3 regions of the Leclercia sp. AS011 genome follow, and region 1 is predicted to be linked to each of the others. Evidence: predicted binding sites of a transcription regulator. Region 1 holds the regulator's gene; each other region holds the start of a gene.
The links. The regulator LexA, encoded in region 1, represses DNA repair genes until DNA is damaged. The targets are predictions, from matches to a motif close to TNCTGTATGTACATACAGNA.
Positions count from the first base shown of each region.

Region 2: the regulator LexA is predicted to act here: its motif matches at 5,288-5,307, upstream of mutH (DNA mismatch repair endonuclease MutH).
Region 3: the regulator LexA is predicted to act here: its motif matches at 5,876-5,895, upstream of metR (HTH-type transcriptional regulator MetR).

Region 1 is NZ_JBBCMA010000006.1:172,742-182,880, forward strand. Features, by position in the region: gene dnaB (replicative DNA helicase) at 1-897, opposite strand, end outside; gene WFO70_RS19580 (quinone oxidoreductase) at 969-1,952, shown strand; gene pspG (envelope stress response protein PspG) at 2,131-2,373, opposite strand; gene dusA (tRNA dihydrouridine(20/20a) synthase DusA) at 2,516-3,511, opposite strand; gene WFO70_RS19595 (conjugal transfer protein TraF) at 3,592-4,902, opposite strand; gene WFO70_RS19600 (cupin domain-containing protein) at 5,066-5,554, opposite strand; gene zur (zinc uptake transcriptional repressor Zur) at 5,667-6,182, shown strand; gene WFO70_RS19610 (CsbD family protein) at 6,252-6,461, opposite strand; gene dinF (MATE family efflux transporter DinF) at 6,603-7,922, opposite strand; gene lexA (transcriptional repressor LexA) at 7,986-8,594, opposite strand; gene WFO70_RS19625 (diacylglycerol kinase) at 8,704-9,072, opposite strand; gene plsB (glycerol-3-phosphate 1-O-acyltransferase PlsB) at 9,228-10,139, shown strand, end outside.
Region 2 is NZ_JBBCMA010000003.1:101,061-111,199, forward strand. Features, by position in the region: gene aas (bifunctional acyl-ACP--phospholipid O-acyltransferase/long-chain-fatty-acid--ACP ligase) at 1-1,555, shown strand, start outside; gene lplT (lysophospholipid transporter LplT) at 1,548-2,741, shown strand; gene WFO70_RS15090 (NADP(H)-dependent aldo-keto reductase) at 2,848-3,888, opposite strand; gene ygdR (lipoprotein YgdR) at 4,016-4,234, opposite strand; gene mutH (DNA mismatch repair endonuclease MutH) at 4,365-5,057, opposite strand; gene rppH (RNA pyrophosphohydrolase) at 5,742-6,272, shown strand; gene ptsP (phosphoenolpyruvate--protein phosphotransferase) at 6,285-8,531, shown strand; gene lgt (prolipoprotein diacylglyceryl transferase) at 8,725-9,597, shown strand; gene thyA (thymidylate synthase) at 9,604-10,139, shown strand, end outside.
Region 3 is NZ_JBBCMA010000009.1:20,532-30,670, forward strand. Features, by position in the region: gene WFO70_RS21260 (beta-glucoside-specific PTS transporter subunit IIABC) at 1-1,185, shown strand, start outside; gene WFO70_RS21265 (glycoside hydrolase family 1 protein) at 1,185-2,648, shown strand; gene WFO70_RS21270 (PRD domain-containing protein) at 2,672-3,508, shown strand; gene metE (5-methyltetrahydropteroyltriglutamate--homocysteine S-methyltransferase) at 3,550-5,811, opposite strand; gene metR (HTH-type transcriptional regulator MetR) at 5,927-6,880, shown strand; gene WFO70_RS21285 (carboxylate/amino acid/amine transporter) at 6,768-7,667, opposite strand; gene yigL (sugar/pyridoxal phosphate phosphatase YigL) at 7,750-8,550, opposite strand; gene pldB (lysophospholipase L2) at 8,576-9,571, opposite strand; gene rhtB (homoserine/homoserine lactone efflux protein) at 9,681-10,139, shown strand, end outside.

The DNA.
Region 1 (10,139 bases):
GGTGCCGGAGATCCGCGCCCAGTCCTCATCGTCCAGCTGGCCGGTACGAATGCGGGTCTGATCCACACGCGACAGCGAGGCCAGAGAACGCATCATAATCTGTTCGGAGGGCATCTCCAGACTAAAGATAAGCACCGGCTTATCCTGCAACATCGCCGCATTTTCGACGAGGTTCATCGCAAAAGTGGTTTTACCCATCGACGGACGCGCGGCGACGATAATCAGATCCGACGGCTGCAGACCGGCGGTTTTTTTGTTCAGATCGTCATAGCCAGTATTAACCCCGGTGACCCCGTCGTGCGGCTGCTGGAACAGCTGCTCAATACGCGAGACGGTGGCATCCAGCACTTCGGCGATGTTTTTCGGCCCTTCGTCTTTATTGGCGCGGCTTTCAGCAATTTTAAAGACCCGGGACTCGGCGAGGTCGAGCAGTTCGTCGCTGTTACGCCCCTGCGGATCGAAACCGGCTTCGGCGATCTCGTTGGCGACAGAGATCATGTCGCGGACGACTGCACGTTCACGCACGATATCGGCGTAAGCGCTAATGTTCGCCGCACTTGGCGTATTTTTCGATAGCTCGGCCAGATAGGCGAAGCCGCCAACGGACTCCAGCTGCCCCTGACGCTCCAGCGATTCCGCGAGGGTGATCAGGTCGATAGGGCTGCCGGATTCCTGCAGACGCGCCATCTCGGTAAAGATATGACGGTGCGGGCGGGTATAGAAATCGTCGGTGACCACGCGCTCGGCGACGTCGTCCCAGCGCTCGTTATCCAGCATTAAACCGCCCAACACCGACTGTTCCGCTTCAATCGAGTGCGGCGGGACCTTTAACCCGGCTAACTGCGGATCGCGCTCACGGGGTTCAGTCTGTTTGTTGAAGGGTTTGTTTCCTGCCATAGTGAATGGAGTTACCGAGATAGAGAGTGGGTCGAAAGATTACCATATTTTCTAAGTCTAATGGAGGGAGCATGGCAACGCGTATTGAATTTCATAAGCACGGCGGCCCGGACGTTCTCAGGGCGGTAGAGTTCACGCCCACCGCGCCTGGCGATAACGAAGTCCAGGTGGAAAATAAAGCCATTGGCATTAACTATATCGACACTTATATCCGCGGTGGCCTCTATCCGCCCCCGGCCCTGCCAAGCGGACTAGGCACCGAGGCGGCCGGGGTGGTGGTCAAAGTCGGCAGCGCCGTGAAGCATATTAAGGAGGGCGACCGCGTGGTGTATGCGCAATCCGCCCTCGGTGCCTACAGCTCGATCCACAACGTCCCGGCGGATAAAGTCGCCATTCTGCCCGCCGCCATCTCCTTTGAGCAGGCCGCCGCCTCCTTCCTGAAAGGGCTGACGGTCTTTTATCTGTTGCGCAAAACCTATGAGATCAAACCTGACGAGCAGTTCCTGTTCCACGCGGCCGCAGGCGGTGTCGGGCTGATTGCCTGCCAGTGGGCAAAAGCGCTGGGGGCCAAACTGATTGGCACCGTCGGTAATGCGCAAAAGGCACAGCGCGCGCTACAGGCGGGTGCCTGGCAGGTGATCAACTACCGCGAAGAGAGCATCGTCGAGCGGGTGAAAGAGATCACCGGCGGTAAAAAGGTGCGCGTGGTTTATGACTCGGTGGGCAAGGATACCTGGGAAGCCTCGCTGGACTGTCTGCAACGCCGTGGTCTGATGGTGAGCTTCGGCAACGCCTCCGGCCCGGTGACCGGCGTCAATCTGGGCATTCTTAACCAGAAAGGCTCGCTGTTCGCCACTCGTCCTTCCCTGCAGGGCTACATTACTAACCATGACGAGCTGGTTGAGGCCAGCAACGAGCTGTTCTCGTTGATTGCCAGCGGCGTGATTAAGGTGGATGTGGCAGAGGCGCAGAAGTATCCGCTGAGTGATGCGCAACGGGCGCATGAGGTGCTGGAGAGTCGGGCGACGCAGGGTTCCAGTTTACTGATCCCCTAAAAAGAAATTGGGCTTCCCTGAGGAAGCCCTTTTCTTTTTTTAGTTCGGCTGTATGTAGGGTACAGCTCGATGAATTCTTTAACGGCGGCAATAGTGACAGATTCGATAAGTAAATCCTATTCTGTTCTAAGCAATGCTGCCGTAAAAGTTGCAAGGATGTGACGAACCGCTCAATACCTTAGTAACGAAAGCGGTTATTGCGCTGATAGCGTGGGATTTTTGGCGATTTAATCGCCCGTATCGCCCACACCACCGCTACGGCCAACAGCAACCACGGCAGCAGTTTCAGCATCAGGGCAAACAAGCCGCCGATAAACATCACCACGGTGGCGACCACCAGCGCGGCAATAATCCCCAGCAGCGAGACGCCGGTTACCAACAGCATGACAAAAAATCCAATCACAAAAAGTAGTTCCAGCATGGCTCTCTCCCGAATGCATCACAACGATACGCTGCCAGTACCTTTACAAGATCCGTGCCAAAACATAACCTGTTGATATAAAAACAAAACGCCCGGCAGTACTTTGCCGGGCGTGGTGAATTTGACGAACTTTTAGTGAAAATTATCGCTTGTCAGCCACCAGACGCAGCGCCTGCTCCAGCACCTCGATATCGGCTCCCGCCTTATGGGCGTTTTCACTCAGATAACGACGCCACTGGCGCGCCCCCGGGATCCCCTGGAACAGACCGAGCATGTGGCGGGTCACGTGGCCCAGATACGTGCCGTTGCTCAGCTCGCGCTCAATGTAGGGATACATGGCCCGCACCACCGACACCGGGTCGCGGTCGGCGCTATCCACACCAAAGATTTCGCGATCCACCGCTGCCAGCACGCCCGGATTCTGGTACGCCTCACGGCCCACCATCACGCCGTCCATATGCTGTAAATGGGCTTTGGCCTCATCCAGAGACTTGATACCGCCGTTGATCGACATGGTCAGCTGCGGGAAATCGCGCTTCAGCTGATACACGCGCGGGTAATCCAGAGGCGGGATCTCACGGTTCTCTTTCGGGCTCAGGCCAGAGAGCCAGGCTTTGCGGGCATGGATGATAAACATCTCGCACTCGCCCTTGCCGGCCACCGTGCCGATGAAGTCACAGAGAAATTCGTAGCTGTCCTGATCGTCGATGCCGATACGGGTTTTGACCGTCACCGGAATGGAGACCACATCGCGCATCGCTTTCACGCAGTCGGCCACCAGCTGCGCGTTACCCATCAGGCAGGCACCAAACATGCCGTTCTGCACGCGATCGGAAGGGCAGCCGACGTTGAGGTTAATCTCGTCGTAGCCGCGTTCTTCTGCCAGCTTCGCGCAGTGCGCCAGCGCGGCCGGATCGCTGCCGCCAAGCTGCAACGCCACCGGATGCTCTTCTTCGCTGAATGCGAGGTAGTCGCCCTTACCATGAATAATCGCCCCGGTGGTCACCATCTCGGTATAGAGCAGAGTATGGCGCGACAGCTGACGCAGGAAGTAGCGGCAGTGTCTGTCAGTCCAGTCGAGCATCGGCGCGATGGAAAAACGGTGAGCAGGATAGATGGACGAGTTTTCTGACGACATGGCGAATTTTTAAGCATCTGCTGACAATGGGGCGCTACTATAGCACATATTCACCGGAGGCAGAGCGCCTCCGCCTCCCATCAGAAGGTGACGCTGAATTGCGCCCCGGCACCCCAGGTTTCATCCTCGCCGTAGATGCCGGTCAGATCGATATGCACGGTGTTAAAGGGAGAGAAGCCGAAACCGCCGGTGAAGACGTTACTGTCGTTGCCCTTCACGTCCCCGCGAAAGCCGCCGCGTACCGCCAGCCAGCCCAGCAGGGAAACCTCTGCCCCTACCCCGATATACTGCGAGTCCTCTTCACTTTTGAAGCCCCGGGTTTCGGTCAGATCGCCATCGGCGCTAAGAGTGAGCAGGCCGGTATGCCATGCTACCCCCGCCGTGACCAGGGGGCGGATCTGCCAGGTGTCCCGATAGCTCACCTCCTGCCCGGTACGGCCGTTAAGAATGCGGATGTCTTTGGTGTCAATGTCACGTGAGAACAGATTCTGCCCGCTCAGGCCGACCGTCCAGTTTTCGCCGAAGTCGACCGCGACGCCGACATCAACGTTAAAGCTGGTATCGTCATTGCGGTTGCGGCTGCTGTTAAAGTCGCCGCTGTCGTAGGTATAGATGGAGGTGGTGTAGTTGTAGAGCCAGGTTTGCTGCAGTTTTGGCGTCACGCCAACCGAGACCGGCAGGCCGTTGAAATCAAACTGACGGGCAACCGCCACGCCGTAATCGGAGACGATCGCCGCCCTGCCCAGGGCGACGGAGTTAAGGTTGCGGGTAATCACGTCGCTGCCGTTCCGCGCCGCGCCGAGCGCCATCTGGTTGGTCATCCCTGTATTGCCCTGTAACCTGCGCAGAAAATCGATATCCTGCGGGTCGATCTCCGAGCTGATCCGCCCGTGGGCATTGGCTTTAGCGACAAACGCCAGTGACAGCCCCGACCCCGGAATGCTGACGGCTATCCCTGCCCCCGCATTGCCGTGTGCGGTTTTGCCTTCAAGGAATTCCAGCTGATCCGCCAGACTGCCAGCGGCACTCTGAAGCTCACTCAGCGTCCCCTGCGGATCGGCCAGGATCCTCGCCACGGTCAGATCGTCGATCATCTCCCGATCGTTAGCGATCTCATCGCTGATTTCATCGATCTTGTCCTGCAGATTGTCCTTATCGCTGATTTGCGCCCCCACCGAAGGAAAAATAATGGCGACGTCATCTTCAGCTTTCGATTTTGCCAGCAGGGCCGGGTTGATCAGCACCCCGCTGCTATAATGCGCCGAGGCAACGCCCGTCCCACCCATGGCATCGCCGCGTGCTTCCGTCCAGGTATTTGCTGCTCCAGCCTGATTAGCCAAAAGGATACCGGTGGCAATTCCAGCCACAGAAAATTTGAATATTATTTTCACAGGACACCTGACTTATTTTGGGTGAATAAACCCCGGCGGCTAAATGCCGCGCAGGGGCATACGTCCTTTGTGAAAAAAGTATGAGAAGCCGAATTTATCTAAACTTTAGTATTAGATTAAGTTATTGATTTCCTTATTTGTTTAATATGTATAGAACAAGAAATTACTTTTGCCCTGGTTTTCCGTCATGCGGACCAAAAAATTGCGGCGGATGATCGATCCAGCGATCTTCACGCGTGGCGGCATATACCGCATTTAGCGGATAATAAATACGGTTATGTTTTTTATTCGCTTCACCCACCACTAATAACCGCACCTCTTCACTGGTATTATTAATAAAGGTGTGGCAGACGCCCGTCCCGGCAGGAAATCCAACGCTGTCTCCCGGCTCCAGCTTCCATAAATAACCGTTGATCCAGGCTTCGGGATAACCCTCAAGCACAAAGATAAACTCCTCTTCATCGCTTTCGGCATGAGGATAGGAGGTGCGACGCCCTGGCGGCAGGCGTTCATGGTGGATCCCGAGGCGGCCCAGCCCCAGCGCGCGGGCCAGCGGCGCGCCAATGGCGAAACGCTCCGGGCTGTCGGGATAGGTAGAGTCGTCAGCGCCTTCTACTTCACGCCAGTGTCGAATGCAGTCCGGTCTTTTCATCTTTCCATCTCCTGGGGTTTTTCGTCAGGGTAGCACAGCCGGGGGATCTCGGCGTTTAGGCCAGAACATGGTAAACTGGCGGTTTGTTATTCCACGTCATTCGAGGTGCAAAATGGAAACGACCACAATGCAGGCACTGTTAGCGCAAGCCGAAAAGCTGTGCGCGCAACGCAATGTGCGCCTGACTCCGCAGCGCCTTGAAGTGTTGCGCCTGCTGAGCCTGCAAAACGGGGCCATCAGCGCCTACGACCTGCTCGACCTGCTGCGTGAGAGCGAGCCACAGGCCAAGCCGCCGACCGTCTATCGGGCACTCGACTTCTTACTCGAGCAGGGTTTTGTGCATAAAGTGGAATCGACCAACAGTTACGTGCTGTGCCATCTGTTCGATCAGCCGACTCACACCTCAGCGATGTTCATCTGTGATCGCTGTGGCAGCGTGAAGGAAGAAGGTGCTGAAGGGGTGGAGGATATCATGCACAGCCTGGCGGCGAAGATGGGCTTTGCCCTGCGCCACAACGTGATTGAAGCGCACGGTCTGTGCCGTAACTGCGTTGAGGTGGAAGCCTGCCGGCATCAGGAAAATTGCCAGCACGATCACTCTATCCAGCTGAAGAAAAAGCCGCGCTAAGAGCAAAAAAACAGGCGACCTGAAAGGTCGCCCTGGGCGTACATCCGTGTACCTGCGGGTATAGGTTAATTACCAGCGATAGTTGTTACGGGTTTCCCAGTCACCAACTTCTTTCTCTGCCTGGTCTTTCTCATAACCATAGCGTTCCTGGATTTTACCCACCAGCTGGTCACGTTTACCTTCGATGACGGTCATGTCATCATCAGTCAGGTCGCCCCACTGTTCTTTTACTTTACCTTTAAATTGCTTCCAGTTACCGCCGACTTGGTCTTTATTCATCATCGATTCCTCTTCGTTCGGTCGTTAAGGTTAAGTTCGTCCTGAAATTCGTTTCGTGCTGGACGTGATAATTATTATAGATAACCCTGCGGCGTTGGGTTTGTTATTCGGAATCTTTTACCATTTTGCCAGGCGAAGCCGCTACGAGAACCAGGTTCCGTTGCGCCAGTGCCGGTGCCAAATCCAGCCCAGCGAGAGCCCCCGCAGGGCCAGGAACACGCTCAGGGCCAGCCACAGGCCGTGGTTACCCAGCCACGGGAGGGTGAACAGCGTCAGGCCGAAACCGGCGGCCGCCACGGCCATGCTGTTGCGCATCTCTGCCCCGCGGGTTGCGCCGATAAACATGCCATCCAGCAAATAACACCAGACCCCTACCACCGGCAGGATCACCTGCCAGATAAGATAGTGGCTTGCCAAAGCGCGCAGCTCGGGCAGCGAGGTCAGCAGGGCAACGATCCGATCGCCTGCCAGAGCATAGACGAGGGCAAAGACCAGCGCCACCAGCCCGGACTGACGACAGGCCGCCCGCCACACCTCACGTAGCTGGCCGCTTTCCCGCGCGCCGTAGGCCTGGCCGGAGTGCGCCTCGACCGCATAGGCAAAGCCATCCAGCGCATAGGCGGTAAAGGTCAGCAGGGTCATCAGCACGGCGTTAACGGCGATGATCTCCGGGCCCAGCCGCGCGCCCATCACCGTCAGCGTCCCGAAGCAGAGCTGCAGCAGCAGCGAGCGCAGCATGATGTCGCGATTGAGCGCCAGCAGCTTACGGATATTGCCCCGCCAGCTCGCTTTCAGCAGCGCCAGCGAAATACCGCGCAGGGCCAGCACCCGCCAGACCATCCACAGTCCGATCAACAGAGTGGCGTACTCGGCGATCGCGGTCGCCAGCGCGGCCCCCTGCACGTTCATCTGCAGGCCCATCACCAGCCAAAGATCCAGCACGATGTTAAGCAGGTTGCCCACTACCAGCAGGATCACCGGTGCCCGGGCATACTGTACGCCCAGCAGCCAGCCGAGCAGCACCAGGTTCGCCAGCGATGCCGGGGCGCTGAGCCAGCGGATCTCAAGGAAGCGCCGCGCCTGATGGAGAACGGCTTCGCTGCCGCCGACGATATGCAGCGCCAGGTCGATGAGCGGCGTGCGCAACAGCACAATCAGCAGTCCAGCACCCAGGGCGAGGATCAACGGCTGCACCAGCGCGCGGGCCAGACGCAGCGGATCCTTTGCGCCATAGGCCTGGGCGGTGAGCCCGGTGGTGCTCATGCGCAAAAAGAGCAGCAGCATAAACAGGAAGCTGGTTGCCGTTGCGCCGATGGCGACACCGCCGAGATAGACGGGCGAATCGAGGTGACCAATTACAGCCGTATCCACCAGCCCAAGCAGAGGGACGCTGATATTGGAGACGATCATGGGAAGTGCAAGACGCCACAACGCCTTGTCTGAAGCAGTCAGGAGAGACATGAAAATGTTCGCCGGAGACAGGAAAAGCAGACTGCGGCAGTGCCGCAGTCTGTCAGAAAGCAGTTATAACCACTCACCGTTGCGGATGACGCCAACCGCCAGACCTTCGATGGAGAAGTTATTTTCACGCAGGTCGACAACAATCGGGGAAAACTCGCTGTTTTCCGGCAGCAGCTGCACGGTGTTGCCCTGCTTTTTCAGGCGCTTAACGGTGACTTCGTCATCGATGCGCGCCACCACGACCTGACCATTACGCACGTCCTGGGTTTTATGTACCGCCAGCAGATCGCCGTCCAGGATACCGATATCTTTCATCGACATGCCGCTTACGCGCAGCAGAAAATCTGCGCTCGGTTTGAACATGCCCGGATCGACCTGATAGTGGCCTTCAATGTGCTGTTGCGCCAGCAGCGGTTCACCAGCGGCGACGCGACCGACGAGCGGCAGGCCCTCTTCGGCTTCAACCAGCAGGCGAATACCGCGAGACGCACCGGAGACAATCTCAAGCACACCCTTGCGCGCCAGTGCCTTAAGGTGCTCTTCGGCGGCATTTGGAGAACGGAAGCCAAGACGCTGCGCGATTTCTGCACGCGTCGGCGGCATACCCGTCTGGCCGATATGATCCCGAATGAGATCAAACACCTCTTGCTGCCTGGTCGTTAACGCTTTCATTCCGCCCCCTGGGTGTATATACAGTTATGCTGTGAGTATATACAGCTAAAGGTGATTTTGGAACCACAAACCGCATAAAAAACCAGAGACTTGTTCGGTTTCTGAAGGCTTATCGTAAATGTCCCCAAAGCAGCGTGACCCAGGTAAACAACGCAACCATAATCGCCATCAGCACGGCGGCAGAGCCCATATCTTTTGCCCGGCCCGACAGCTCATGAAAGTCAGAGCCGATGCGGTCGACTACCGCCTCAATCGCACTGTTCAGAATTTCGACTATCATCACCAACATCACCGAGCCAATCAGGAGTACGCGGGTAATGGGATCAACGTCCAGCCAGCAGGCAATGATAATCGCCGCGACGACCGCAACACCCTCCTGGCGAAATGCGGCTTCATTGATCCAGGCAGCACGGATGCCCTTCCATGAATAGCCGGCAGCTTTAATGATTCGGGTTAACCCAGTGGTATTATTGGCCATTAAAAGAAACCTTTCTTCGAAAATAGCGTCAGAAACGGTGGTTTAAGCGCCTGGCGCAGCCACCGGAAGTATGACGGGTAACAACAGAAATTTTGCGCGCTTTCTGTTATCCTTGCGCCGCAATTGCATTTTTAACCAGAGGCTTTACATCGTTTATGTCTGGCTGGCCACGAATTTACTACAAATTACTTAATTTACCATTAAGCGTCCTGGTAAAAAGCAAGTCTATTCCGGCGGTTCCGACGCTGGAATTGGGACTCGATACCTCGCGTCCTATTATGTACGTTTTGCCTTATAACTCGAAGGCCGACTTGCTGACGCTGCGCGCCCAATGCCTGGCGCACGATCTTCCCGATCCACTGGAACCGCTGGAGATCGACGGCACCCAGCTGCCGCGCTACATTTTTATCCACGGTGGCCCTCGCGTGTTCACCTGGTACACCCCGAAAGAAGAGTCGATCAAGCTGTTCCATGACTACCTCGACCTGCACCGCAGCAACCCGCTGCTGGACGTGCAGATGGTGCCGGTGTCGGTGATGTTTGGCCGTCGTCCCGGGCGCGATAAAGGCGAGGAGAATCCGCCGTTGCGCATGCTCAACGGGGTGCAGAAATTTTTCGCCGTCAACTGGCTGGGCCGCGACAGCTTTGTCCGTTTTTCACCGTCAGTCTCCCTGCGCCGCATGGCCGATGAGCACGGTACGGATAAGACCATCGCTCAGAAGCTGGCCCGCGTGGCGCGCATGCACTTTGCACGTCAGCGTCTGGCTGCAGTAGGCCCGCGCCTGCCGGCTCGTCAGGATCTGTTTAATAAGCTGCTGGCCTCGAAAGCCATCGCCCGTGCCGTCGAAGACGAAGCGCGCAGCAAAAAAATCTCCCACGAGAAGGCGCAGCAAAACGCCATTGCCCTGATGGAAGAGATTGCGGCCAACTTCTCCTACGAGATGATCCGCCTCAGCGACCGTATCCTGAGCTTTACCTGGAACCGTCTCTACCAGGGGATCAACGTGCACAACGCCGAGCGTGTGCGCCAGCTTGCCCACGACGGCCATGAGATTGTCTACGTGCCC
Region 2 (10,139 bases), on a different contig from region 1:
GCGTGAAACCCTGTACGAGTCGCTGCTGACGGCGATGTACCGCTATGGCGCGAAGAAAAACTGCATCGACGACATCAATTTTGCGCCGGACAGCTATCACAAGCTGCTGACCAAGACCTTGTTCGTCGGACGCATCCTTGAAAAATACAGTAAGCAGGGCGAAAAGATCGGCCTGATGCTGCCGAACGCCGGGATCAGCGCCGCGGTGATCTTTGGTGCCGTCTCCCGTGGACGTATTCCGGCGATGCTCAACTACACCGCAGGGGTGAAGGGGCTCAGTAGCGCCATCACTGCCGCCCAGATCAACACCGTGTTTACCTCCCGCACCTTCCTCGATAAAGGCAAACTCTGGCATCTGCCGGAGCAGCTCACCCAGGTGCGCTGGGTCTTCCTCGAAGATCTGAAAGCGGAAGTCACTACCAGCGACAAACTGTGGATCTTTGCTCACCTGCTGGTGCCGCACCTGGCGCAGGTGAAACAGCAGCCGGAAGATGCCGCCGTGATCCTCTTTACCTCCGGTTCGGAGGGGAACCCAAAAGGGGTGGTCCACAGCCATAAGAGCCTGCTGGCTAACGTCGAGCAGATTAAAACTATCGCCGACTTTACCGCCCGGGATCGCTTTATGTCGGCGCTGCCGCTGTTCCACTCCTTTGGCCTGACGGTGGGGCTGTTCACGCCGCTGCTGACCGGGGCCGAGGTGTTCCTCTACCCGAGCCCGCTGCACTATCGCATCGTGCCGGAGCTGACCTATGACCGTAACTGTACGGTGATTTTCGGCACCTCGACCTTCCTCGGCAACTACGCCCGTTTTGCTAACCCGTATGATTTCCACCGCGTGCGTTACGTGGTGGCCGGGGCGGAAAAACTGCAGGAGAGCACCCGCCAGCTGTGGCAGGACAAATTTGGCCTGCGCATTCTGGAAGGCTACGGCGTGACCGAGTGCGCGCCGGTGGTCTCCATTAACGTGCCGATGGCGGCGAAACCCGGCACCGTCGGGCGCATCTTACCGGGGATGGACGCGCGTCTGCTCGCCGTTCCGGGCATTGAAGAGGGCGGACGCCTGCAGCTGAAAGGGCCGAACGTGATGCACGGCTACCTGCGGGTGGAAAATCCGGGCGTGCTGGAAGCGCCGACGGCGGAAAACATCAACGGCGAAGTAGAAACCGGCTGGTACGACACCGGAGACATCGTGCGCTTTGACGAGCAGGGCTATGTGCAGATCCAGGGCCGCGCAAAACGCTTCGCTAAAATCGCCGGAGAAATGGTCTCGCTGGAGATGGTTGAACAGCTGGCGCTGGCCGTATCGGCGGACAAAATGCACGCCACTGCGGTGAAAGCCGATGCCAGCAAAGGCGAGGCGCTGGTGCTTTTTACCACCGACAGCGAGCTGAAGCGCGAGCAGCTGCTCCAGCATGCGCGTGAACACGGTATTCCGGAGCTGGCCGTGCCGCGTGACATTCGTTATCTGAAACAACTCCCGGTGCTGGGCAGCGGTAAGCCGGATTTTGTCACCCTTAAAGAGATGGTTGAACAGGCGGAGCCGCATAATGAGTGAGTCAGTACCCACTAACACCTCTATCTGGTCGAAGGGGATGATGGCGGTTACCGCCGCCCAGTTCCTCTCCGCCTTTGGTGATAACGCGCTGCTGTTTGCCACCCTGGCGCTGCTCAAATCCCAGTTTTACCCGGACTGGAGCCAGCCGATCCTGCAGATGGTGTTTGTGGGCGCTTACATCATTTTCGCCCCCTTTGTCGGTCAGGTGGCGGACAGCTTCGCTAAAGGCCGGGTGATGATGTTTGCCAACAGCCTGAAACTGCTGGGTGCCGCCAGCATCTGCTTTGGCGTGAATCCCTTTATTGGCTATACGCTGGTGGGGATCGGGGCGGCGGCCTACTCCCCGGCCAAGTACGGTATCCTCGGTGAACTCACCACCGGCGATAAGCTGGTCAAAGCCAACGGGCTGATGGAGGCGTCGACCATTGCGGCAATCCTGCTGGGTTCGATGGCGGGCGGGGTGCTGGCGGACTGGCACGTGCTGGCGGCGCTGGGGGTCTGCGCGGTGATGTATGCCGGGGCGGTGATCGCCAACCTGTTTATCCCGAAACTGCCGGCGGCGCGTCCGGGGCAATCCTGGCGTTTTACCCCGATGACTGCCAGCTTCTTTAATGCCTGCCGCGTGCTGTGGCGCAACGGCGAAACCCGCTTCTCGCTGCTGGGCACCAGCATGTTCTGGGGCGCGGGGGTGACGCTGCGCTTCCTGCTGGTGCTATGGGTGCCGACGGCGCTGGGCATTACCGATAACGCCACGCCAACCTACCTTAACGCCATGGTGGCGGTGGGGATCGTGCTCGGCGCGGGAGCGGCAGCGAAGCTGGTGACGTTGCAAACCGTCGCCCGCTGCATGCCCGCCGGGATCCTGATTGGCGTGGTGGTGCTGATCTTCGCCTTGCAGCATGCGCTGTTACCGGCCTATGCGTTGCTGTTCCTGATGGGGATCTGCGGTGGCTTCTTTGTGGTGCCGCTGAATGCGCTGCTGCAGGAGCGCGGGAAGCAGACCGTCGGGGCAGGCAATGCGATTGCGGTGCAAAACCTCGGCGAAAACGCCGCCATGCTGCTGATGCTCGGGGTTTACTCGCTGGCGGTGAAGGTGGGTGTGCCGGTGGTGGGCATTGGCGTCGGGTTTGGTGGTTTGTTTGCGCTGGCGATTACAGGACTGTGGATCTGGCAGCGTCGGCGGTAGAGCGATCTGGGGGTTGCCGGGTGGCGGCTACGCCTTACCCGGCCTACAAAACCCCGCCTTTGACCTTCCAGGCCCGGCAAGCGAAGCGCCGCCGGGCAAAATGCCGTTACGGTGCCGGGTAGGTATACACCTGATGCACCGCTTCAATCTCCGCTAACACCTCTTCACTCAGCTCCAGATGGAAGCTTTCTACGTTCGTTTTCAGCTGCTCCAGAGTGGTTGCGCCCAGCAGGGTGCTGGCAACAAACGGCTGACGACGCACAAAGGCCAGCGCCATTTGCGCCGGGTCGAGCCCGTGACGTCGGGCGATATCCACATATGCCGCCACGGCTTTCTGCGTCTGCTCGCCGCTGTAACGGGTAAAGCGACTGAACAGCGTATTACGCGCCCCCGCCGGTTTTGCACCATTGAGATACTTACCGGTCAACGTGCCAAAGCCGAGGCAGGAGTAGGCCAGCAGCTCAACGCCCTCATACTGGCTCACCTCCGCCAGACCCACTTCATAGCTGCGGTTCAACAGGCTGTAGGGGTTCTGAATAGTGACGATGCGCGGCAGGTCATGCTTATCCGCAAGATGCAGATAGCGCATCACACCGAAGGCCGTTTCGTTAGAGACGCCTATGTAGCGGATTTTCCCGGCGCGCTGGCATTCGGTTAAGGCTTCCAGGGTTTCCAGCAGCGTCACAACCGGGGCGCTGTCGCTCCAGCTGTAGCCGAGCTTGCCGAAGCAGTTGGTCGGACGCTGAGGCCAGTGAACCTGATAGAGGTCGAGATAGTCGGTCTGGAGACGCGTCAGGCTGGCGTCCAGCGCCGCACGGATGTTCTTACGGTCGAGGATCTGATTCGGGCGAATGCCGCTGTCGTTATTGCGCGACGGGCCGCTGACCTTGGAGGCAACAATCAGCTTTTCGCGGTTGCCGCGTTTTGCCAGCCAGTTGCCGACGTAGGTTTCGGTTAACCCCTGGGTCTCCGGGCGTGGCGGAACCGGGTACATTTCAGCGACATCAATCAGGTTAATGCCCTGGCTGACGGCGTAATCGAGTTGTGCATGGGCATCGGCTTCGCTATTTTGTTCACCAAATGTCATCGTGCCCAACCCCAGTTGGCTGATCTCAAGAGCGCTATGGGGGATACGGTGATAATGCATAGCCGGCTTCCTTAGTAGACATGTTAGACGCGTCAGGAAACTCCCGACAAAGGACTATAAACATGGCAGAAGGGAAGCGAAAGGGGAAGAGAAAATCAAAAGGCCAGCAAGCTGCTGACCTTCAACATTATCTTTCGATAATCTGCGACACGTCGTCGCGGTTGATCTGCATATTATTACCCTGCTGATCGCGGTAGCTGACCAGACCGGTATCATCGTCGACTTCGGGTTTGCCGTCGGTCAGGATCATGCGACCATCTTTCGTCGCCATGACGTAATCGCTGCTACAACCTGAAACGGCAAACGCTAAACCAACAGCCGAGATTATCACTGCCCATTTTTTCATTCTTTATTACCTCCACCTGGCTCGTATCACATCATATTGTAGTAATAACCCGGGCAAGGGTTTTCACAAAGCGGTGAAATCTGAAAAAACAGGCAAATATGTGATAAACGGCATAATTCTGGCTAAAAATTCAGGTAGTCAGCAGAAAGTGACGGGCTAACAGCGCACCTGTGAAGTTCTTTTTCAAATAAAAGCCGCGGGGCAGAGTCAGGATCGGTTCGCCGCCCGCGCCGATGGCCTCGGTGAGAGCTTTGCTGTTCGCCGCTTTGGGCCGCAGCTGCAGCACTTCGCCGTGACGAGCGGTGATACGCTCCACCTGGCCCAGCACGATCATGTCCATCAACTCCTCCCAGTCCAGACGCAGCTGACGATCTTCCTCTTCATTCGGGCTCCAGATCAACGGCGCGCCGACGCGCCGTGCCGCCAGGGGGATCGCACGATCCCCCTCCACCGGGATCCACAGCACGCGCTTCAGCTTATGCCGCACGTGGCTGCTTTCCCAGGTGATCCCGGTATTGCCGGTTAAGGGGGCCACGCAGACAAAAGTGGTCTCCAACGGGCGGCCCAGGCTGTCGATGGGGATGGTCTTCAGCTCTACTCCCAGCGCGGCAAAATCCTGTTCAGGTTTGCTGCCCGCGCTGGCTCCCAGCCACAGTTCCAGCAGAACGCCCGTCCACCCCTTATCCCGCTTAAGATCGGGCGGAATGGGGAGCCCGGCCAGAGCGGCGAGTTCTCCCAGCGAGTAGCCCGCCAGGCGCTGGGCTTGTTGCAATAATGCCGCTTCCGTTGCGGGGGGAGAGGTCAGGGGGACGAGGGGAAGCATGAACGTTGCCTTCTGGTTAAAAAATGAACAGCAGTTTTCCACTGCACAGACCGAGTTTATCTTTTTCTTTTTGCCGATGCCAGGTGGATGATTTATCAGACTTTTTATCCGCTGTATTTCCGTTTCGCTAGCGGGGGGATCCCGGTTGTTCAAATCTGGTCACTGACAATGAACAGGATCTTACACCCTGTTATCCACAGAAAAATGGGATAACTGGGCATAACCCCCACTACTGTTTCCATTTACAGCCTTGACGTGGGACGAAAATCGAAAAATCAGACAAAATGTGCCTAACTTATTGGCACAATCTGTGGATAAAACCGACGTTGTTCGATCTTTCATCAGCACGACGATCTTTAAAGTGATGTACATCACACTGCGTGATGTAATTCCCGTAATTCACAGTTTAACTCTATGAATTATAGTGATTTTTAAAAAACGCCATTCTCTGTAATATTCAGAGTGATCTGGGTTGTCCATCGGTAATTCCACACTTCTTCACAACTCTATCCACAGAAAAAGTGAATAAAATTGCCCTTTTGGACCGTCATCTGTTTATAACTCTGATGATAATTGTGAGTTATTCAAATGTTATTAGGCTCCAGGCCAGAAAGAGAGTGGTTTACCGCCTCACTGGAGTGTGAAACAATCATTTATATATAAGGTTTAGTTTGGGGTAGTCCGGTGATTGATGACGATGGCTACCGCCCGAATGTAGGTATCGTAATTTGTAATCGCCAGGGTCAGGTAATGTGGGCCCGGCGATATGGTCAGCACTCCTGGCAATTTCCCCAAGGTGGGATCAATCCAGGAGAGTCCGCAGAGCAAGCGATGTATCGGGAGCTGTTCGAAGAAGTTGGCTTAAGCCGCAAGGATGTTCGCATTCTGGCTTCGACCCGCAACTGGTTGCGTTACAAGTTACCGAAGCGTTTGGTGCGTTGGGACACAAAGCCGGTATGTATCGGCCAGAAACAGAAATGGTTTCTTCTGCAATTGGTGAGCAGCGATGCGGATATCAATATGCAAACCAGCAGCACGCCCGAATTTGATGGCTGGCGCTGGGTCAGCTACTGGTATCCCGTTCGTCAGGTCGTGTCGTTTAAGCGCGATGTTTACCGTAGGGTGATGAAAGAGTTCGCAAGTGCTGTGATGTTGCTTCAGGAGACGCCTCCAAAGCCGCAGAGCGCACCTGCCTGGCGACGTAAAAGAGGTTAAGCTACGCACATTATGCTCACCCGCCTGCGCGAAATAGTCGAGAAGGTGGCCAGTGCCCCGCGGCTCAACGAGGCGCTGGATATTCTGGTCACGGATATCTGCCTTGCGATGGAAACCGAGGTCTGTTCGGTCTATCTGGCCGACCACGACCGCAGGTGTTACTACCTTATGGCCACGCGCGGATTAAAAAAACCGCGTGGTCGTACTGTTGCGCTGGCATTTGACGAAGGCGTTGTAGGTCTGGTCGGGCGACTGGCGGAACCCATCAACCTTGCCGATGCGCAGAAACACCCCAGCTTTAAATACATCCCCTCCGTAAAAGAGGAGCGCTTCCGCGCCTTCCTCGGCGTACCTATTATCCAGCGCCGTCAGCTCCTTGGCGTGCTGGTGGTCCAGCAGCGTGAGCTGCGCCAGTACGACGAAAGCGAAGAGTCCTTCCTCGTTACGCTGGCAACGCAAATGGCGGCCATCCTCTCACAGTCTCAGCTGGCGGCGCTGTTTGGTCAGTACCGGCAGACGCGCATTCGCGCCTTACCGGCCTCGCCGGGCGTCGCGATAGCAGAAGGCTGGATGGACGCCACGCTGCCGTTAATGGAACAGGTTTACGAAGCCTCGACGCTGGACACCGCTCTTGAGCGCGAGCGTCTCACCGGCGCGCTGGAAGAGGCCGCCAACGAGTTTCGTCGCTACAGCAAGCGTTTTGCTGCCGGAGCGCAGAAAGAGACGGCGGCGATCTTCGATCTCTACTCCCACCTGCTGTCTGATGCCCGGCTGCGCCGGGAGCTGTTTGACGAGGTCGACCGCGGTTCGGTCGCGGAGTGGGCGGTCAAAAAGATCATCGAAAAATTCGCCGAGCAGTTTGCCGCCCTGACCGACGGCTATCTGAAAGAGCGTGCCGGGGATCTGCGCACCTTAGGCCAGCGTCTGTTATTCCATCTCGATGACACCATTCAGGGGGCCAATACCTGGCCGCCGCGTTTTGTGCTGGTGGCGGATGAACTCTCCGCCACCACCCTCGCAGAACTGCCGCAGGACCGGCTGGCCGGGATCGTGGTGCGCGATGGTGCCGCCAACTCCCATGCCGCCATTATGGTGCGCGCGCTGGGTATCCCGACCGTCATGGGCGCGGATATTCAACCCTCGGCACTGCACCGGCGCACGCTGGTGGTCGACGGCTATCGCGGCGAGCTGCTGGTGGATCCTGAGCCGGTTCTGCTTCAGGAATATCAAAAGCTTATCAGCGAAGAGAACGAGCTGAGCCGTCTTGCGGAAGATGACGTTAATCAGCCTGCCGCGCTGAAAAGCGGCGAGCGCATCAAAGTGATGCTCAATGCCGGCTTAAGTCCGGAGCATGAAGAGAAGCTCGGCAGCCGCATTGACGGCATCGGTCTCTACCGCACCGAAATCCCGTTCATGCTGCAAAGCGGCTTCCCCTCTGAGGAGGAGCAGGTCGCGCAGTATCAGGGTATGTTGCAGATGTTCAACGACAAACCGGTGACCTTACGCACCCTAGACGTTGGCGCAGATAAGCAACTGCCGTACATGCCGATCAGCGAAGAGAACCCCTGCCTGGGCTGGCGCGGGATCCGCATCACCCTCGATCAGCCGGAGATCTTCCTGATCCAGGTGCGCGCCATGCTGCGCGCCAATGCCGCCACCGGCAACCTCAGCATTTTGCTGCCGATGGTCACCAGCATTGACGAGATCGATGAAGCCCGTCGTCTGATCGAACGCGCCGGGCGCGAAGTCGAAGAGATGATCGGTTACGACATCCCGAAACCGCGCATTGGGGTGATGCTTGAAGTCCCCTCGATGGTCTTTATGCTGCCGCAGCTGGCGAGCCGCGTCGATTTCATCTCGGTGGGCACCAACGACCTGACCCAGTACATGCTGGCGGTGGATCGCAACAACACCCGGGTGGCGAGCATTTATGACAGCCTGCATCCCGCGATGCTGCGTGCGCTGGCGATGATTGCCCGCGAGGCACAAGAGCAGGGGCTCGACCTGCGTTTGTGCGGTGAGATGGCCGGTGACTCGATGTGTGTGGCGATCCTGATTGGCCTCGGCTTCCGTCACCTGTCGATGAACGGACGCTCCGTCGCCCGCGTGAAGTATCTTCTGCGTCATATCGACTTTGAGGATGCACAGCTGCTGGCGAAACGTAGCCTTGAAGCTCAGCTGGCCACCGAAGTGCGTCATCAGGTGGCGGCCTTTATGGAGCGCCGCGGCATGGGTGGCCTGATCCGCGGCGGGCGTTAAACATTGGGTATCCCTTCCCCCTGGGGGAGGGATACAAACTGCGCGAAGTCTCTATACACATCTTTTACATCTCGGGCGCAACCTCCACGCTCGCTTGTGCTATGATTCGCAACTTTGGAGCGCAGGGTAATCCTTTGCGCGCATCTTTACCGCTGTCCACTTTCAGCGGAATAACAACATCTTGTGGTGACAGATGAACAGTGGCTATCTGCATTTTCCGGAGTTTGATCCGGTCATTTTCTCTATTGGACCCGTCGCGCTTCACTGGTACGGCCTGATGTATCTGGTCGGTTTCGTCTTTGCCATGTGGCTGGCTGGCCGTCGCGCCAAACGCCCTGGCAGCGGCTGGACCAAAGACGAAGTGGAGAACCTGCTGTATGCCGGTTTCCTCGGCGTTTTCCTCGGTGGACGTATCGGCTATGTGCTGTTCTATAACTTCCCGGTCTTCCTGGCGGATCCGCTCTATCTGTTCCGCGTCTGGGATGGCGGCATGTCCTTCCACGGTGGCCTGATTGGCGTCATCCTGGTGATGGTCATCTTCGCCAAACGCACTAAACGCAGCTTCTTCCAGGTGGCTGATTTTATTGCCCCTCTGATCCCGTTTGGTCTGGGCGCGGGTCGTCTCGGTAACTTCATCAACGGTGAACTCTGGGGCCGCGTCGATCCGAGCGTCTCCTTTACCATGCTGTTCCCGCAGTCCCGTGCCGAAGATATGGCGCTGCTGCCGTCGCACCCGGAGTGGCAGTCGATTTTCGACACCTACGGTGTCCTGCCACGCCACATGTCCCAGCTGTATGAAATGGCGCTGGAAGGCGTGGTGCTGTTTATCATTCTGAACCTGTTCATTCGCAAACCGCGTCCGACGGGCTCCGTATCCGGTCTGTTCCTGATTGGTTATGGCGCGTTCCGCATCATCGTTGAGTTCTTCCGTCAGCCGGATGCGCAGTTTACCGGGACCTGGGTTCAGTACATCAGCATGGGGCAGATCCTCTCCATTCCGATGATTGTCGCGGGTATCGCGATGATGGTCTGGGCGTACCGTCGTCCACAGCAACAGGTCTCCTGAGGAATCATGAAACAGTATCTTGAACTGATGCAAAAAGTGCTCGATGAGGGCACGCCAAAGAACGATCGCACCGGCACCGGTACGGTCTCCATTTTTGGCCACCAGATGCGCTTCAACCTGCAGGAAGGCTTTCCGCTGGTCACGACCAAGCGCTGCCATTTACGCTCAATCATCCATGAACTGCTCTGGTTCCTGCAGGGCGATACCAACATCGCGTATCTGCGTGAGAACAACGTCTCTATCTGGGACGAGTGGGCGGATGAAAACGGCGATCTGGGCCCGGTCTACGGTAAGCAGTGGCGCGCCTGGCCAACGCCGGATGGCCGTCATATCGACCAGATCACCACCGTGGTGAACCAGCTGAAAAACGATCCAGACTCGCGCCGTATCATCGTGTCGGCCTGGAACGTGGGCGAGCTGGACAAGATGGCGCTGGCTCCGTGCCACGCGTTTTTCCAGTTCTACGTGGCGGATGGCAAGCTCTCCTGCCAGCTCTACCAGCGCTCCTGCGATGTGTTCCTCGGCCTGCCGTTTAATATCGC
Region 3 (10,139 bases), on a different contig from region 1:
TTTCCCGCCATTCTGTGCGTGCTCTTTTACGCCCAGACGGAGAAGCTGTTCAACCGCTACTCCCCCGGCGCGCTGCGTATTTTCCTCTCACCGATGCTCTCTCTGCTGGTGACGGTCCCGGTCACGCTGCTGATCCTCGGGCCGCTGGGTTACGAGCTGGGCGCCGGGCTGGCAACGGTAATTTTATGGCTCTATGGCAAACTCGGTTTTGTGGCAACGGGGCTGCTGGCCGCCGCCCTGCCCTTTATGGTGGCCGCCGGGATGCATAAACCGATGCTGCCCTACGCCGTAGCCTCCATGAGCCAGTTCGGGCGTGAGATGCTCTACCTGCCCGCGTCGCTGGCGCACAATATTGCCGAGTCCGGCGCATGTCTGGCGATTGCCCTCAAAAGCAAAGATAAGGTACTGAAATCCACCGCCTTCTCCGCCGGGATCTCCGCCCTGTTCGGCATTACCGAACCGGCGCTGTATGGCGTCACCCTGCTGAACAAAAAAGCGCTCTACAGTGTGATCCTCGGCAGCATTGTCGGCGGGGCCTTTATCGGCTGGATGGCGATTGAGGCCTTTGCCCTCGTCGGCCCGGGTCTTGCCAGCATCTCGATGTTTGTCTCCCCGGATAACCCGATGAACATCGTCTGGGCCTTTGCCGGGGCGGGATTATCCTTTGCCGTGGCCTTTATCAGCGCCCTGCTGCTGTGGCGTGATAAAGCGGCGGAAAACAGCGACGCGCTGAGCTTCACCCGCCCGGTGGAGGGACAGATTATCCCACTCGAGAAGGTTAACGATGACGTTTTCTCCCGCAAAATCATGGGCGACGGCATCGCGATTATCCCTTCCCAGGGCGTGCTGCGGGCCCCGGCGGATGGAACCATAGTCAATGTGTTTGACAGCGGCCATGCGCTGAGCCTGCTCACCGACGCGGGCGTCGAGCTGATTTTCCATATCGGCATAGACACCATCCGACTGCAGGGCGAAGGCTTCTCCCCGCGGGTGGTGGAGGGCCAGCATGTTAAAAGCGGTGACACGCTAATTGAATTTTCACTCGACACCATTACCGCCGCCGGGCTCGATCCGGTGGTGATGATGGTGGTCACTAACGGCGAACGCTTTTCGCTGACACCAGGTAATACCGACGATAAAAATCCAGACCCGCATATCATCATGACGCTTAAGGAGTCCGTGTAATGGAGAAATCCCTCCCGTTTCCGCAAGGTTTTTTATGGGGCGGCGCCATAGCCGCCAATCAGGCCGAAGGGGCATGGAATGTGGATGGCAAAGGGCCGTCCGTCGCAGACGCTATCACCTGGAAGCCCAACCTGTCCGTGAAGGATTACAGCGGCCATATGGCGCTGACGGACGAAAACATCCGCGACGCGTTTGAAGGTAAAAATGACGCGCTCTACCCGAAACGCCGCGGCATCGATTTTTATCACCATTATAAGGACGATATCGCCCTGTTTGCTGAGATGGGCTACACCGTGCTGCGGGTGTCCATCGCCTGGTCGCGTATCTTCCCGACCGGTGAGGACGCCGCGCCAAACGAGGCGGGACTGCAGTTTTATGAGGATATGTTCCGCGAGCTGCGCCGCCATAATATCGAGCCGCTGGTGACCCTCTCTCACTACGAAATGCCGCTGGCCCTGAGCGAAAAATATAACGGCTGGGTGCACCGCAACGTGGTGGACGCTTTTGTGCGCTTCAGCAATGTCTGTTTTGACCGCTACAAAGATCTGGTCCGCTACTGGCTGACGTTTAATGAGATCGACAGCATCCACCGTCACCCGTTTACCACGGCGGGCATCCGGGAAGAGAAAAGTCTGCCCGGCAAAGCGCAGCAGGACATTTATCAGGGGCTGCATCACCAGTTTGTCGCCTCGGCGCTGGTGACCCGCGACTGCCACGCCAAAATCCCGGGCAGCCAGGTCGGATGCATGCTGACCAAGCTCACCACCTATCCGCACAGCTGCCGTCCGGAAGATGTGGAAGCGACGCTGAAGAAGAATCTGGAGAACTACTTCTACGCCGATGTGCAGGTGTTTGGCGAATATCCGCCGCTGATCCTGCGCGATCTGGCGCGTCGGGACATCCAGATCGAAATGCAGGCCGAGGATCGGCACATTTTAAAAGATCATACCGTCGACTTCGTCTCCTTTAGCTACTACATGTCGATGACCGAATCGACTCAGCCGGACGTGGAGCGCATCCCGGGAAATACCGTTCTCGGCGTGAAAAACCCGTACCTGCCGACGTCCGAATGGGGCTGGCAGATCGATCCTGTCGGGCTGAAAATCTCCCTGCTGGAGCTGTACGACCGCTACCAGAAGCCGCTGTTTATCGTGGAGAACGGCCTCGGTGCGAAGGATGTGGTGGAAAACGGCGCGATCCACGACAGCTACCGCATTGACTACTTCCGCGCCCACTTCGAGCAAACTTTGGCAGCTATAAATGAAGGGGTAGATGTGATGGGATTTACCACCTGGGGATGCATCGACATTATCAGTGCGGGCACCTCGCAGATGTCCAAGCGCTACGGCTTTATCTATGTCGATCAGGACGATGAAGGCAACGGCACGCTGAAACGGCTGAAGAAAGACTCCTTCTGGTGGTACAAAAAAGTGATCGCCAGCAATGGCGCAGACATGAGCTAACCGGCCATGCCGCAGGAATAACCGTGATAACGATAAAAAAGTCGCTTAATAACAGCATGCTGCTGGTCGACAACGACCAGCGGGAGATGATTTTGTTCGGCAAGGGGATCGGCTTTGGTGCGAAACCCGGTACGAATATTGACCTTGCGCAGGTGGAAAAAGTGTTCCTGCCGCTGAGCGATCTTAAATCCCGCCATTTTTTATCCCTGACGGACACCATTCCTGCGGCGTTCTTCGACATTAGCCATGAAATTCTTATCCTCGCGCGCCGCCTGTGCGGGGATAAGCTCAATTCCGTGTTGCTTTTTACCCTTGCGGAGCATCTGCACTTTGCGGTGGAGCGCAGCCGCAGCGGGCAGAGGATCCTCAATAAGCTGAGCTGGGAAGTGAAGCGCTACTACCCCCAGGAGTACAGCGTGGGGTTGCAGGCTCGCGCCCAGGTTAATGAGAAGTTTGAGGTTGAGCTACCCGAAGAAGAGGCGGTAAACATCGCCTTTCACCTGATCAACGCCAGCAGCCAGGACAACGACAGCACCGCTCACCAGCAGGTTGAGCTGGTCAACCGCATCGCCGATATCGTGCGCTATAAGCTGGGCAGAACTATCGACACGCAGTCGGTTAACTACATGCGCTTTATCACCCATCTGCGTTATTTTGCCGAGCGGGTACTGGCCGGGAAAATCGCCCTCAGTGAGACCGAAGATTTTTATCAGGAGCTGATGCGCCACCGCCCGGACGCCATGACCGTGGCCTGGGCGATCCGCGACTACGTCCAGGATAAATATCAGCTCACCCTGCCGAAAGATGAGCTGACGTGGTTGAGCATCCATATTAGCCGGTTGATGGATGGGCAGGCATAAATTGCCCGGTGGCGGCTACGCCTTACCGGGCCTACAGGACATCATGCCTGACGCAAATTCTGCGCTGCCTTAACCATGTTCGCCAGCGCGGCGCGGGTCTCCGGCCAGCCGCGGGTTTTCAGGCCGCAGTCCGGGTTTACCCACAGGCGCTCGGCGGGGATACGCAGGGCCGCTTTTTTCAGCAGGGCTTCAATCCACTCCACACTCGGCACGTTCGGGGAGTGAATGTCGTATACGCCCGGCCCGATCTCGTTCGGGTAGTCGAACTCCTCAAACGACTCCAGCAGCTCCATATCTGAACGCGAGGTCTCGATGGTGATGACATCGGCGTCCAGCGCGGCAATTGAATCCATGATGTCGTTAAATTCGCAGTAACACATGTGGGTGTGGATCTGGGTGTCGTCCTTTGCGACCGCGGCGTTGATGCGGAAGGCTTCCACGCCCCACTGTAAATACGCATCCCAGTCGCTGCGGCGCAGCGGCAGGCCTTCGCGCAGAGCCGGTTCGTCAATCTGGATAATGCCGATCCCGGCAGCTTCGAGATCCGCCACTTCGTCACGCAATGCCAGCGCAATTTGCTTCGCGATGGTTTCACGGGTCACGTCTTCGCGCGGGAACGACCAGCAAAGAATCGTTACCGGACCGGTGAGCATCCCTTTCACCGGCTTGTCGGTCAGGGACTGGGCGTACTTCGCCCACTCGACGGTGATCGCTTCCGGGCGGCTGACGTCACCAATCACCACCGGTGGCTTCACGCAGCGGGAGCCGTAGCTTTGCACCCAGCCGTTCTGGGTAAAGACAAACCCGTCCAGGTGTTCACCAAAGTACTCCACCATGTCGTTACGCTCGGCTTCACCGTGTACCAGCACGTCGAGGCCTAAACGCTCCTGCTCCACAATCGCCTGCTTGATATGTTCGGCGATGCCGGTGCGGTAGTTGCCCGCATCCAGATTGCCCTTTTTGAAATCCAGACGCAGGCCGCGGATCTCGGTGGTCTGCGGGAAGGAACCAATGGTGGTGGTCGGCCACGCAGGCAGATTGAAGCGGGCGCGCTGGGCTTCGGCGCGCACCTCATACGGGCTCTGACGCTGGCTGTCCCGGGCGGTAATGGCGGCCAGACGTTTTTCCACCGCCGGATTATGGACGCGAGCCGAGTGACGACGGGCCTGAATCGGGGCGCTCCATTCGGCGATCGCCGCCGTGTCGCCGGTGTTCAGGGCATCGCGCAGCAGAGCCAGCTCTTCACATTTTTGCAGAGCAAAGGCAAACCAGCTTTTCACCTCCGCATCCAGCCGGGTTTCAACGCTCAAGTCGATCGGGCTGTGCAGCAGAGAGCAGGATGAGGCCACCCATAGCTCGCGAAGGCCGACGATATCTTTAATCTGTGCATATTTCTCGGTGAGATCGGCGCGCCAGACGTTACGCCCGTTCACCAGCCCGGCAGAGAGCAGCCAGCCTGACGGCAGGCGCTGGTGCAGCTCAGCCACGTCATCTTTACCGTGAACCAGATCCACGTGCAGGCCCTGAACCGGCAGCGCGGTAATGGTCTTCAGGTTCGGCGTCACGCCTTCGAAATAGGTGGTCAGCAACAGCTTCACCTGGCCCGCGAGGGCGTCATATGCCGGTTTGAAGGCATCCAGCCACGCCTGTGACAGCTCCAGCACCAGCGCCGGTTCGTCGATCTGCACCCACTCAACGCCGCGTTTTGCCAGTTCGCCCAACACCTGTTGGTACACCGGCAGGATGTCGTTAAGCAGGCTCAGGCGGTCAAACTGCTCGCCCTTCACTTTGCCCAGCCACAGGTAAGTGACCGGGCCCAGCAGAACGGGTTTGATCTTGTGCCCCATCGCCAGCGCTTCGTCCACCTCATCCAGCAGTTGGGTCCAGCTCAGTTTGAACTGCTGACCCTTTACGAACTCCGGCACCATGTAGTGGTAGTTAGTGTTGAACCATTTCGTCATTTCAGCCGCTGCCGCAGGCTCACCGGTGGGTGCACGGCCACGGCCAATGCGGAACAGGGTGTCGATATCCACCGATCCATCTTTGTTCTGATGACGAGCCGGCACGTTGCCAAGCAGCAGGCTGGTGGTCAGAACATGGTCGTACCAGGCGAAATCGCCCACCGGGAGCAGATCAATGCCTGCCTGCTTCTGCTGATCCCAGTGACGGGCGCGCAGTTCGCGACCTACCGCCAGCAGTTCGTCACGAGTGGTGTTACCCGCCCAGTAGCTCTCTTGTGCTTTTTTCAGTTCGCGACGAAGGCCGACGCGCGGGAAACCGAGGGTGTGGTTAATGATTGTCATGGTATGCCCCTTGTGAAATTCGTTATTTAGCCGTCCAGATGTTTACACATCTATAATTGGCAGGTACTGTATATTCCTCAAGCGCATAATGTTCATGGCGAAGTGAAGGACTTTCATGATCGAGATAAAACACCTGAAAACGCTCCAGGCGTTGCGAAATAGCGGTTCGCTTGCGGCGGCGGCGGCCACGCTGCACCAGACGCAATCCGCCCTTTCTCACCAGTTCAGCGATCTGGAACAACGCCTTGGCTTCCGTCTGTTCGTGCGTAAGAGCCAGCCGCTGCGCTTTACGCCGCAGGGGGAGATCCTGCTACAGCTGGCCAATCAGGTGCTGCCGCAGATCGCCAGCGCATTGCAGGCCTGCCATGAGCCGCAGCAGACCAGACTGCGTATCGCCATTGAGTGTCACAGCTGTATTCAGTGGTTGACCCCAGCGCTTGAGAATTTCCGCCAGAAGTGGCCGCAGGTGGAGATGGACTTTAAATCCGGTGTGACCTTTGATCCGCAGCCGTCCCTGGTGCAGGGCGAGCTGGACCTGGTGATGACCTCAGACATTCTGCCGCGTAGCGGTCTGCACTATTCGCCGATGTTTGATTTCGAAGTGCGGCTGGTGCTGGCACCGGATCATCCCCTGGCCGCGAAAACGCGCATCACGCCGGAAGATCTGGCAACCGAAACGCTGCTGATCTACCCGGTGCAGCGCAGTCGTCTGGATATCTGGCGTCACTTCCTGCAGCCGGCAGGCATCAGCCCGCAGCTGAAAAGCGTGGATAACACCCTGCTGTTGATTCAGATGGTGGCGGCCAGAATGGGCATCGCAGCCCTGCCGCACTGGGTGGTGGAGAGTTTTGAACGCCAGGGTCTGGTAGTGACCAAAACCCTGGGCGATGGACTGTGGAGCCGGTTGTACTCTGCCGTGCGCGATGGCGAGCAGCGTCAACCGGTTACCGAGGCCTTTATTCGCTCAGCGCGGAATCACGCTTGCGATCATCTGCCGTTTGTCCGGAGCGCGGAGCGACCCAACGGCGATGTACCCACAGTGAAGCCAGGATCACCGTTCCCCCAATAATGAAGCTCGGCCAGTGCGGTTGCTCCTGCCAGATGGCGAGGTTCACCAGCAGGCCCGCAGGGACGTGGACGTTGTTCATGATCCCCAGCGTCCCGGCGTCCACCTGCGTGGCGCCGTAGTTCCACATGAAGTAGCCCAGCCCGGATGCCACTACCCCCAGCCAGATCAGCACGCCCCATTGCAGCGTGGTGGTCGGCAGCTTCTGCGGATTACCCAGCATAAACCACGCCGCTACGGCAACGATCGCCGCCCCCATATAGAACCAGGCAAAGGCGTTGTGCTGCGGCATCGGGCGAGTTTCCATCAGGCGTTTATAGCCCACCATGCCGATCGCAAAGCTGATATTGGCGAGCTGAACGAACATCAGCCCGGTCCAGAAGTGATCGCTCACTTTGTCGTAGCGAATGATCGCCGCGCCCACCACCGCCAGCGCGGCGCTCAGCAGATAGCCCCAGCGCAAACGGCGTTTGCTCAGCAGATCGTAAATCAGCGTGATATAGAGCGGCGTCAGTACGGTAAACAGCAGGAATTCCGATACCGACAGATAGACGTAAGCCCGGAAGCTGAACAGGTACATGATGCCAAGCTGCATCGCGCCCACCAGCATATAGAGCAGAATGGTTTTCAGCGTTTGCCCGCGCGTGCGCAGGAACGGCAGGAACACCAGCGCCGCCAGCCCGACGCGCATCAGCACCGAGAAGTAGCTGTCGACGTGTCCGGCAAGGTATTCACCGATCAGGCTAAAGGAGAAGGCCCACAGGATAGTGGTGATGATGAGTAGCGCCACAATGCTTGTCTCTTTGAAAGATGGACAAGCATTGTAGCGAACTCCTCGGTTGACAACTGAACGTTAAACAACCAAATGAAGATTATTCAAGGAACAGCTTACGCAGGTATTTTGGCACCGCGTTGTCGCCGTTGGTGCCAATCACTTCCAGCTCCGGGTGCAGGTCTTTCAGGCGTTGGTGGGCGTTTTCCATGATGCAGCCTTTACCCGCCATGGAGAGCATTTCGGCATCGTTCATGCCGTCACCAAAGGCGATGCAGTCCTGCAGATTAAAGCCCAGACGTTTGGCCACTGCCTCCAGGGCATGGCCCTTGGAGACGCCGCCCGCCATCACTTCCAGACAGGTGAGCGTGGAGAAGCTGACGTTCACCCGGTCGCCCCAGCGGGCATTAATCGCCTGCTCCAGCGGCAGCAGCGCTTCGTGACTGTCGGTGGTGAAGAACACCTTGCTGATGCCTTCCGGCTCCAGCAGGCCCGGTTCATACAGGGAGTAGTTAAAGACCGCCTCTTTAAAGAAGCGCATCTCGTCCGGGCGGTGACGGTTCATAAACCATTCATCATCGCGATAGACGTTGGTGATGATATCGGGGTTGTTATGCATGATACCGAACAGATCGGTGGCGATGTCGCGATCGAGGTTGTGGGTGAAGATCAGATTCCCGTCCAGATCGTGCACCCGGGCACCGTTGGAGGTGATCATGTAGGATTTGATCTCCAGATTATCGCGGATCTGCCCCACATCAACGTGGTGGCGGCCGGTGGCGAAGACAAAATTTACGCCACGGGTAGTCAGGAGTTTTAAGGTCTCTTTCGCGTAAGGCGATAAAGTGTGGTCGGGAGAGAGCAGCGTGCCATCTAAATCAGACGCGACAACCTGGTACATAGGAAAATTTAACCTCTGGTGAATATCAGTTATGCCTGTCGAAAAAGTCGACGATGGCGTTGAGTGCGACTGAGCGCATGGCGTCCTTTTCGAAAAGGATCTCATGGTACGCGCCGTTTATGACCAGCGGTTTATCCCCTTCACAAGGGTGACCGGCTGCGGCTCGCAGTTCACAGAAGCGGTCGTGCATGCGGTTATCCACTACCCGCTCCTCTTCTGCCTGAAGGATAAGCGTGGGGGTATCGTCCTTGCTGGCGCCTGCCAGGGCTTCTTCACCTGCCAGGATACCTTCACGCACCCAATGGTAGGTAGGCCCGCCGACGCGTAAACGCGGTTCATCAGCATAAAAGCGCAAATTACGGCGATAACGCTGCCGACTGTGGGTTAACACGTTAATGGCAAACGGCAGGGCGCGCCAGCGCCCGGTGCCGATGGCATAGCCTTCGCGAATGCGCTGATGGCCCTCAGCCCAGTCGAGAATATGACGTACCATCCAGTCCGGGAAACGCATGACGATGCCAAACATCGGGGCGCTTAGGGCAATGGCATCACACTGGTGTTGCGGGTGGCGCTGTAAAAACAGCGTGGCGATTGCGCCGCCCATCGAGTGCCCCAGAATAAACCGTTTTCGCCACCGACCGGGCTGCACTTCCTGCTGCCAGAAGGTGGCAAAATCATCGACGTAATCGCTGAACTGGCTCACATGGCCGCGGTGGGTGTCGGACAACATCCGCCCGGAGCGGCCCTGCCCACGATGGTCGATAATCAGCACGTCATAACCCAGCCGGAAGAGATCGTAGGCCAGCTCGGCATACTTAACGTAACTTTCGATCCGACCAGGGCAGATGACGATTACCGAATCATGAGCTTCGGCCTGGAAACGCACAAAGCGGACAGGAACATCATCGACGCCTGTGAACCCGCCTTCCTCGCGCTGGCGCCAGAAATCGGTCAACGGCCCCATGGAGAAAGCAGCAAAAGCCTTTTCTCGCGTTTCCCAGTCCCTATTCTGCTGAAACATCGGGTTTACACCCCTGTAAGCCAAGGAATATCGTTTTTTTGTGACGGGTCGTAAAATGACGCAACATTAGCGTATTGTGGCATAAAAATAGACGATTCGGGAGCTTCAAATGACCTTCGAGTGGTGGTTCGCTTACCTGCTGACATCCATCATCCTCAGCCTTTCACCGGGATCCGGGGCCATTAACACCATGACCACCGCCATGAACCACGGCTATCGCGGCGCGGCGGCATCGATTGCCGGATTGCAGACCGGGCTGGTTATTCACATCGTACTGGTCGGCATTGGGCTGGGCACGCTCTTCTCCCGCTCGGTGCTGGCCTTTGAAGTGCTGAAGTGGGCCGGTGCGGCCTATCTTATCTGGCTGGGGATCCAGCAGTGGCGCGCTGCGGGTGCACTGGATCTGAATACGCTCGCCCAGACCCAGAGCCGGGGTCGCCTGTTTAAGCGCGCGGTCTTTGTGAACCTCACCAACCCGAAAAGCATCGTCTTTCTGGCCGCCCTGTTTCCGCAGTTTATCGTGCCGCATCAGCCCCAGATCATGCAGTACGTGGTGCTCGGGGTGACC